2 regions of the Micromonospora cathayae genome follow, and region 1 is predicted to be linked to the other one. Evidence: riboswitches for the same ligand, from Rfam matches in the RefSeq annotation. Region 1 holds a riboswitch; the other holds the start of a gene.

Region 1 (4,732 bases):
TTCGACGTCGGTGCAGGCGGCCAGGTCGTCGGCGCAGGCGCGGGCGACGGCCAGCGCCGCCGCGTCCGCGCCGGTCTGGAGTTCCTCGCGCTCGACGTAGAGCCGGCCGACGTCGATGACCAGGGCGAGCATGCCGAGCAGCACACCCCCGGCGAGGAGTACGCCGAAGACGGTCGCCACCGCTCCCCGGTCGTCGTCGCGCAGCCGGCGGGTCAGCGCAGGCCCGGCAGCGTGGCGCAGCCGGCGGGTCAGCGCAGGCCCGGCAGCGTGGCGCGGCGGGCGGGTCAGCGCAGACATGGCATCACCCCGTGACCCCGCAGGACCACGCCGTCACCGAATCCGGCCAGGGCGGCGAGCGGCGTGACGAAGCTGAAGTCGTAGGTGACGTCGACGATCGCGTCGTCGTCCGATCCCGGGCTGGCCGGGCAGTCCTGGATGGTCCGGCCGACGGCGCCGACGGGCCGGCTCGCCTCGGTGACCCGGGCGTCGCCCTGGTCGGCGTCGACCAGCGCGGTGGCGCGGGCCCCCTCGCGGGCGGCCTGGTTGACGGTGAGCTGGGCGTTCAACATCCGTCCGAAGTCGATCAGGCCGAAGACGATCAGCAGGACGACCGGCAGCAGCAGCGCGAACTCCACCGCCGCCGAGCCCCGGTCCGCCGTCCGGTCGGGGTCGGTCGTCCGGCCGGTCGGCGTTCCGCGCGCACCCGGCCTCACCGCAGTGTCTCGTTCGCGGAGACGAACAGACCGAGCACCGCTTCGCCGAAGAGCAGCACCGCCACCGCCACCGCCACCGCGACGAAGGCGGCCAGCAGCGCGTACTCGCTGGAGGTGGCACCCTCGTCACCACGGAGAACCTTGTCCACGAAGCTCCTCGCTCCGGTGCTGGGGGGACGGGTGGTGGCCCGCCCCCCGGCCCTGATCCGACGGGTCAGCGGGTTCCTAGCTGGTGCTGCACGCCGCGTCCGACGGGTTGGTGACGCAGTCCTTGGCGTCGGTGAACTTGTCGTCCAGGGCACCGCCGAGCAGGAAGACGGTGGCGGCGATCGCCACCGCGATCAGCGCGACGAGCAGTCCGTACTCGACGGCGGTCGCGCCGTCGTCGCGGCGGCGCAGTTTCGACACGAGCTTGTTCACTACGGATTTCCTCTCCCAGAACACCCGCGGGGGTGACGATGAGTAACCAGGCGCAAAGCTGTTACCTGCGGTTATGCAGGGGATCAGTGGCGGTGGCAACGGAATGTGAACATGCTTCGGGCGGCGCGGGTCACCTTCCATCGGCTCATCCCGGCGTGATGAACGGATCGGCGTCGCGGCCGGTCAGTCCAGGTCAAGAAGATGGTCGGCCTGACCTGCGCCGATGCTCGGCTCAACCGCCCGGGATGGTCGGTCCGGCCGGGGCCGATGGTCGGTCCGGCCGCCCGCGCTGGTCGGCCTGACCAGGGCTGATGGTCGGCTCAGCGGGTCACGATGGTCGGCTCAGCCGGCCGCGATGGTCGGCCAGCCGCCGACCGCCAGGACGGCCAGCAGGGCGCCGACCAGGAGGGCCGGCCCGAACGGCACCTTCGACCGCCAGCCGACCCGCCGGACGGCCAGCAGCACCAGCAGCACGGGGGCGTTCACCACCCAGGGCAGCACCACGCCCAGCACCACCGCGTCCCAGCCCAGCCAGCCCAGATACCAGCCGAGCAGCGCGCCGACCTTCGCGTCCCCGAAACCGAAACCGGCACCGGGCAGCAGCACCAGGCCGGTGAGGAGCACGCCGACCGCCAGACAGCCGAGCAGCCCGCGCAGCCAGTCGTCCCACCCGCCGGTGACCAGGGCCACCACTGCGAGCAGCGCCGGGGTGACCGCCAGCGCCGGCAGCACCACCTGGTCGGGCAGCCGGTGGCAGGCCACGTCGACGACGGCCAGCAGCACCCCGAGCACCGCGAGGGCCAGGAACAGCGGGAGCACGGCCACCGGACCGAGCGCCGCGCCGAGCAGTCCACCGGCCAGCCCGGCCACCGGGGCGGTCAGCCAGCGGGAGACCGACGTCCGGTGCCCGCAGTCAGGGCCGGCCGTCCAGCCCCGCAGGCCCGGTGCCAACGGGGTGCCACACTCCGTGCACTCCCGGCGTGCCGGTTCGCCGTACGGCACCGCCAACCGGTACGCGACCGTCGGCACGAACGCGCCCGCCACCGCACACCCCAGCGCCGCCGCCCCGACCACCACCGCCGACATGCGCCGCACCCTATCGCCATCGGCGGCGCGCCGGAGGCCGGCGACGTCATGATCGTTTTGAGCGGACGGTGCGGGCTGGCTCACACCGTGGGAAGAGGGCTCGGCAGGAGCCGGGCGCGCTCGTAGACTCGGCCGTACAACTGCATACCTCATCCAGAGGGGCTGAGGGATACGGCCCGACGACGCCCCGGCAACCACCCCGCGTGCTCAGAGCTGAGCGCCGAGCGGGGCAGGTGCCAAATCCGTCCCCGCCGCACGGTGCGATGCGGGGAAAGATGAGAGGACTCCTCGACATGACGTCGACGACCGTCGCCCCCGGCATCGACACCACCACCAGCCCCGCCCGCGCCCTGGTCTGTCGCGCCTGTTCCGCCCGGTACCCGCTGGCCGCCCAACACGCCTGCTACGAGTGTTTCGGCCCGCTGGAGGTCGACTACGACACCGCCGCGCTGGCCCGGGTCACCCGCGAGCAGATCGAGGCCGGCCCGCAGAACCTCTGGCGGTACGCCGCCCTGCTGCCCGCCGGCCAGGACCCGGCCACCCGGGTCACCCTCGACCCGGGACTGACCCCGCTGGTCGCCGCCGGCAACCTCGCCGCCGAGCTGGGCATCACCGCCCCGCTCTGGGTCAAGGACGACAGCGCCAACCCGACCCACTCGTTCAAGGACCGGGTCGTGTCGGTGGCGCTGACCGCCGCCCGTGCGCTCGGCTTCACCCGCTTCGCCTGCGCCTCGACCGGCAACCTCGCCAACTCGGTGGCCGCGCACGCCGCCCGCGCCGGGGTGCCCTCGGTGGTCTTCATCCCCAGCGACCTGGAGCAGGGCAAGGTGGTCACCACCGCCGTGTACGGCGGCGAGCTGGTCGCCATCGACGGCTCGTACGACGACGTGAACCGGCTCTGCGGTGAGCTGGTCGAGACCGACGAGTTCGAGGACACCGCCTTCGTCAACGTCAACGTCCGCCCCTACTACGCCGAGGGCTCCAAGACCCTCGGGTACGAGGTCGCCGAGCAGCTCGGTTGGCGGATCCCGGCCCAGGTGGTCATCCCGATGGCCAGCGGTGAACTGCTCACCAAGGTCGACAAGGCGTTCAGCGAGCTGGTGGAGATCGGCCTGGTCGAGGCCCCGGCCGGCGGCTGGAAGGTGTTCGGCGCGCAGTCGGCCGGCTGTAACCCGATCGCCACCGCCCTGCACGCCGACTCCGACACCATCACCCCGGTCAAGCCGACCGGCATCGCCAAGTCGCTGAACATCGGCGACCCGGCGGCCGGGCTCTATGCCCTGGAGGCGGTACGCCGTACCGGTGGCTGGATGGAGTACGCCGACGACGACGAGATCCGTGACGGTATCCGGCTGCTGGCCCGCACCACCGGGGTGTTCGCCGAGACGGCGGGTGGGGTGACCGTGGCGGTCCTGCGCAAGCTGGTCGCCTCCGGTCGGCTCGACCCGGCCGCCGAGACGGTGGTCTTCAACACCGGCGAGGGGCTCAAGACCATCGACGCGGTCGCCGGCCAGGTCGGGCCGACCCACCGGATCCGGCCGTCGCTGCGGGCCGCCCGGGACGCCGGTCTGCTCGGCTGACCCGGTATCGTCCTGCCGGAGTCCGGGTGACTGGCCGGTCGGGCGTGTCGACTCGCCCGAACGGGGGATCGGGTCGATCCGTCGGGTAACCGACCGTTCGCCCACGGTACGAAAAACCCCCCGCCGAGGACTTGACGGCAGCAACCGGACGGGCGCAAGATGCTTCGTGCGGGAGGGCGTTCGCCGGAGACTTTTCAAGCCTTACGACCCAACGCCGGAGGCGTTGTGCGATCGTCCCTCCCGACCAAGCTTCCCGGGCCGGCGATGAAAATCGCTGGCCCGTTTGCTGTCGGTCCCGCACCCTCGTCGGCATGAGCCTCGTGATCGCGCCCCTCGACCCGTCCGATCCGGCCGCGATCGACGCGGCCCTCCAGGTGACCGAACCCGCCCGCATGGTCGACGTACCCGACTTCGCGCCGCGTACCCACGTACAGTTCGCGGCCCTGCTCCGACACCCGATGCCGGGCCGGGAACAGCGGTCCGCCCTGGCGACGCTCGACGGTGTACCCGTCGGATACCTGGAACTACGGATGTCCCACCTGGAGAATCCGGACAACGCCGGTGTCGAACTGGTGGTGCACCCGGCGTACCGGCGCCGGGGTTTCGGCCGGGCGCTGCTCGAGTACGCCATCCGGACGCTGCGTGAGCTGGGCCGTAAACGGTTGATCGGGCCGACCGTCGGCCCGCTGCCCGGGGGCGTGTACCGGCCGGACCACGGCCGTGGGTTCGCGGCCACGGTCGGTGCCAAACCGGCCCTGCCCGAGGTCCGCCGCCGGTTGGAGATCGCCAACCTCGACCACGCCGCCCTGGACGCCCTGGTGGCCGACGCCTGCAACCGGGCGGCCGGTTACCGCACGGTCTGCTGGCAGGAGACCACGCCGGAGGAGTACCTCGACGACGTCGCCTACCTCGACAGCCGGCTCATCCTGGACG
Region 2 (4,732 bases), 2.4 Mb from region 1:
AGCTTCCGGTTCACCGACAACGGACCAGCCCCAGCCTGACCGGCGCCGTTCCGCCCCGCACGATTAATCGACGATCGTCGTTGACGTTCACAGTTAATACTCTTTAGTATTTGCCTGCCTCGAGGAAGTCCGACCCCGTCCCGCCACCCGCACGCCGGCCGGTGCCCGATCGTCAGGTATCCGTCCGGCGGACGTGTGGCACCCCCGCCACGGGAAGGCCCTCGATGCCCTCACCACGTTCCCGCCGTACCCGGTTCGCCGCCGGCCTGCTCGCGCTGGCCACCGCCGTCGCCACGCTCACCCTGACCCGGGCCCCCGCCGAGGCCGCCGTGCTGCCGAACAACTTCAAGAGCGTCGGCTACCTGCCGTCCTGGACCGGCAACGTCAACACCGTCCAGTACGGCAAGCTCACCCACGTCAACTACGCGTTCGTCCTGCCCAACAGCGACGGCAGCCTCCGGGCGGTGGAGAACCCCGGCAAGCTCTCCACGCTGGTGTCCCTCGCCCACGCCAACAACGTCAAGGTGTCCATCGCCATCGGCGGCTGGAACGACGGCGACGACTCCGCGTTCGAGGCCCTCGCCGCCAACTCCGGCACCCGGAGCGCGTTCGTGACCAACGTGGTCAACTTCGTCAACCAGTACAACCTCGACGGCGTCGACATGGACTGGGAGTACCCGGACCCCGGTGCCTCGGCCACCAACTACAGCCTGCTCATGCAACAGCTCAGCAGCGCCCTGCGCAGCCGGGGCAAGCTGCTCACCGCCGCGGTCGTCGCCGAGGGCTACTACACCTCGGGCGTGCCGACCGCCGTGTTCGGCTACGTCGACTGGCTCAACATCATGGCGTACGACGGCGGCAGCCCGCACGCCAACTACGACTGGTCGATCAACGCCGTGAACGGCTGGAAGGCCCGTGGCCTGCCGGCGAGCAAGGCCGTCCTCGGGGTGCCCTTCTACAGCCGGCCCGGCTACTACACCTACTCGGCGCTGGTCGGCATGGACCCGGCCAACGCCAACCGGGACTGCACCACCGTCGGCGGCGTCCAGCAGTGCTACAACGGCGTACCGACCGTCAAGCGCAAGACCCAGTGGGCGCTGGCCAACGCCGGCGGCATGATGAACTGGGAACTCAGCCAGGACACCACCGGCTCGACGTCGCTGGTCAGCGCGATCTACGACACCGTCCTGGGCGGCGGCACCCCGCCGCCGGGCGGCCGGACCGGCCCGATCACCGGTATCGGCGGCAAGTGCGTGGACGTGGCCGCCGCCAGCTCGGCCAACGGCACCGCCGTGCAGCTGTACGACTGCAACGGCACCGCCGCGCAGACCTGGACCGTGGGCGGCGACGGCACCCTCCGGGCCCTCGGCAAGTGCGCCGACGTGACCAGCGCCGGCACCGCCAACGGCACGAAGATCCAACTGTGGGACTGCAACGGCACCGGCGCCCAGGTCTGGCAGGCCCAGGCCAACGGCACCCTGCGCAACCCGGCGTCGAACAGGTGCCTGGACGCCACCGACAACAGCTCCGCCAACGGCACCCGGCTCCAGATCTGGGACTGCTTCGGTGGCGCCAACCAGGTCTGGCGGCTGCCGGCCTGACCACCGGGACGGCGGACCGTCCCGGGTCTGTCATTGTTGGCAGGGTGACGACCGGCCACCCCATCCGTCCGCGTTCCCACCGTCGTGGCGGCCACCGAGTCCTGCGCGTCGTGCTCGCGCTCGGCGCGGTGGCCGCCCTGGCCGCCCTCGCGGTGGTCGTGGTGCCGATGCTGCTGCCGCCCGGCCCGCGACCGCTGTTCCAACTCCCGGTCGCCTGCGGGGAGAACTGGCAGCTCGGCACCTATCCCGGGCACGACGACTACGACGTCGACCTGTTCCCCCTCGACGGCGAGGCATGGGGGCGGCCGGTGCTCGCGTCCGCCGCCGGCACGGTCACCGTCGCCGGTATCAACGGCTCGCTGGGCGGCCGGACCCCGGAGAACCCGGACGGGCCGCGCGGCCGGGGCGGCGGGTACTGGGTCAAGATCGACCACGGGGGCCGGTGGGAGACCCAGTACCTGCACCTGCTGGAACCCCCGCTGGTGCGCGAGGGGCAGCGGGTCGCCCAGGGCGAGCAGATCGGCCGGCTGGGCAGCACCGGCAACTCCGGCGCACCACACCTGCACTACGAGCAGCGCCGGGGCTGGGAGAAGGTGGAGACGTACTTCGACGGGGAACCGTCCGGCATCACCCGGGACGACCGCGAGTACACCGTCCGCCGGACCAGCAACAACTGCCCCGGCTGAGCCCGGACGGAGCCCCGTCGCCGCCGTCGGCCGCCCCGCCGCCGGTCGCTCAGGTCAACGCCGCGAGCGCGGTGAGCAGCCGGTCCACGTCCTGGGTCGTGCTGCCGAGTCCGAAGCTGGCGCGGAGCGCGGTCGGTGGCAGGTCGGTGCGTCCGCTGCGCGCCGCCGCCCCGGCCAGCAGCCGCCGGACCAGGGGATGCGCGCAGAACAGGCCGTCGCGGACCCCGATGTCGTACCCGGTGGCCAGCTCCGCCGCGACCTCGCCCGAGTCCCGCCCGGCGACCACGAACGACACGATGCCGACCCGTGGCGCGTCCGGCCCGAAGGTGCGCAGCTCCACCACGTCGGGCAGGGCGGCCAGCCCGTCCCGGAGCCGGGTCAGCAGCGCCTGCTCCCGGACGTGCAGCGCGGCCCGGTCGGCGGCGGAGAGCGCCGCGCACACCGCCGCCAGGGCGACCGCGCCGAGCAGGTTGGGCGTGCCGGCCTCGTGCCGGGCCGCCCCGACGGCCCACCGTACGTCGTGGGTGGCCGCGCCGACGTGGCTGGTGGCACCACCACCGGCCAGGTACGGCGGAGCGGAGTCCAGCCAGTCACCCCGGCCGACCAGCACCCCGGCCCCGAAGGGCGCGTACAGCTTGTGCCCGGACGCGGCCAGGTAGTCCACGCCCAGCGCCGCCACGTCGACCGGGGCGTGCGGCGCGAGCTGGGCCGCGTCCACCGCGATCCGGGCACCGTGCCGGCGGGCGACCAGGGCCAGCTCGGCCACCGGCCAGCGTTCCCCGGTCACGTTGCTCGCCCCGGTCACCGCCACCAGGACCGGCAGGTCGGCCGGGGTGGCGCGCCGCAGCTCGGTCAGCGCCGCGGCCAGGGCCCGGACCGCCTCGCCCGGGGTGGCCGGCACCGGCAGCCGCACCGACCGGCGCGGCCAGGGCAGCAGGTTCGCGTGGTGCTCGCCGGCGAAGGTGACCACCGTGGTCCCGGCCGGCAGGGCCCGCGCCAGCAGGTTCAACGCGTCCGTGGTGTTGCGGGTGAAGACCACGTGGTCGTCGGAGCGGGCACCGAAGAAGTCACCGACCGTCTGCCGGGCCTGCTCGTACGCCAGGGTGCAGCGTCGGGACAGCGCGCCCGCGCCCCGGTGCACGCTCGCGTACCAGGGCAGCAGCTCGGCCACGGCGTCGGCGGCGACCCGGGCGCAGGGCGCGCTGGCGGCGTGGTCGAGGTTCACCTGACCGGGTACGCCGAGCACGTCGAGCGGTCGGGCCACGGGCGGGGTCAGCAGGGCGACGGACACGACAACCTCCGGAGTCCGGGGACCCCGGGTGACAGCACCGGGACGGGGTCCGCGCTTGCCCAGCACCGGACGGGGCTGGGCCCGGTCATCACCCGGGGCACCCCACCGCGAACTCGACGAGGGTTGCCGGCCAGCAAGCCGGGGCTTCACGCTGGCGCTCGTGACCTGCCGACAAGCATACGACCCGGCCACCTGCCGGGGAATCCCGGTGTCCGGCCGGGCGCGCGGGTCAGCCGGCGGGACGCCAGCCCAGCGCCGGACCGAGCCGGGTCGCCATGTCGGTGAGGATCTGGACGTAGTCGGCGTGGTCGAAGGTGAACGGCAGCGCGAAGGTGACCTCGGTGCTCTCCCGGAACCCGGCGTGCGCGGCCAGGCGCTCGGCGATCAGCTCGGCCGGGCCGAGGAGATCCGGGGCGATCATCATCCGGGCCGGTCCCTGGGGCGCCGTCGTGCGCGGCGTGCGGCGGTGGACGTACCGGGCGTACTTGTCGCGCTGGGCCGCAGTGGCCGTGTCGGTGGGGATGACGACGAGCCCCTGGGAGACGCGGGCCCGTGCGGCGTCCGGGTGGTGGGCGCGGAAGGCCCTGATCTGCGCCGCCTGGATCTCGGCGAAGTCCGTCGACTCCTCGGCCTTCACCACGTTGCTGGTGAGCAGGTTCAGGCCCTGCTCGCCCGCCCAGCGTGCGGACCGGAGGCTGCCCGCGCCGTACCAGATCCGGGCACCGAGGCCGGGGGAGTGCGGTTGCACCCGGTCGGAGTAGGTCTCGAAGCCCTCCACGCCCGCGAAGTCGCTGGCCGGCTTGCCGGCGATGAGGTCGAGCAGCCGGCGTACCCGGGTGTAGCTGAAGTCCTCGACGTCTGCGGTGTCCGGGTAGAGCGCCTGCCGGACCCGGTCGTAGTGCGCCGGTGGACCGATGCTGACCCCCGGATTGAGCCGCCCGCCGGAGAGGACGTCGACCGTGGCCAGGTCCTCGGCCAGCCGGAGCGGGTTCTCCCAGCCGAGCGGGATGACCGCGGTGCCGAGCGCGATGCGTCGGGTCCGCTGCGACGCCGCGGCCAGGACGGCCACCGGCGAGGAGACGCCGAACTGGAGATGACGGTGGCGTACCCAGGCGCTGTCGAAGCCGAGCTGTTCGCCCAGCTCGATCAGGTTC

Evidence for each region. Region 1 has a riboswitch for S-adenosylmethionine ahead of thrC (threonine synthase). Riboswitches for the same ligand answer to the same signal wherever they lie in the genome.
Region 2: it holds a riboswitch for S-adenosylmethionine, as region 1 does, so the genes downstream of both, PVK37_RS24695 (aminotransferase class V-fold PLP-dependent enzyme) here and thrC (threonine synthase) in region 1, are expected to answer to the same signal.

Annotation. Positions count from the first base shown of each region.
Region 1 covers NZ_CP118615.1:817,533-822,264, reverse strand. The annotation lists gene PVK37_RS03865 (TadE/TadG family type IV pilus assembly protein) at 1-297, opposite strand, end outside; gene PVK37_RS03860 (TadE/TadG family type IV pilus assembly protein) at 285-713, opposite strand; gene PVK37_RS03855 (hypothetical protein) at 710-862, opposite strand; gene PVK37_RS03850 (Flp family type IVb pilin) at 939-1,133, opposite strand; gene PVK37_RS03845 (A24 family peptidase) at 1,476-2,219, opposite strand; SAM riboswitch class I at 2,366-2,501, shown strand; gene thrC (threonine synthase) at 2,513-3,799, shown strand; gene PVK37_RS03835 (GNAT family N-acetyltransferase) at 4,111-4,732, shown strand, end outside.
Region 2 covers NZ_CP118615.1:5,593,000-5,597,731, reverse strand. The annotation lists gene PVK37_RS24710 (RodZ family helix-turn-helix domain-containing protein) at 1-39, shown strand, start outside; gene PVK37_RS24705 (glycosyl hydrolase family 18 protein) at 225-1,601, shown strand; gene PVK37_RS24700 (M23 family metallopeptidase) at 1,646-2,287, shown strand; gene PVK37_RS24695 (aminotransferase class V-fold PLP-dependent enzyme) at 2,337-3,578, opposite strand; SAM riboswitch class IV at 3,625-3,744, opposite strand; gene PVK37_RS24690 (LLM class flavin-dependent oxidoreductase) at 3,808-4,732, opposite strand, start outside.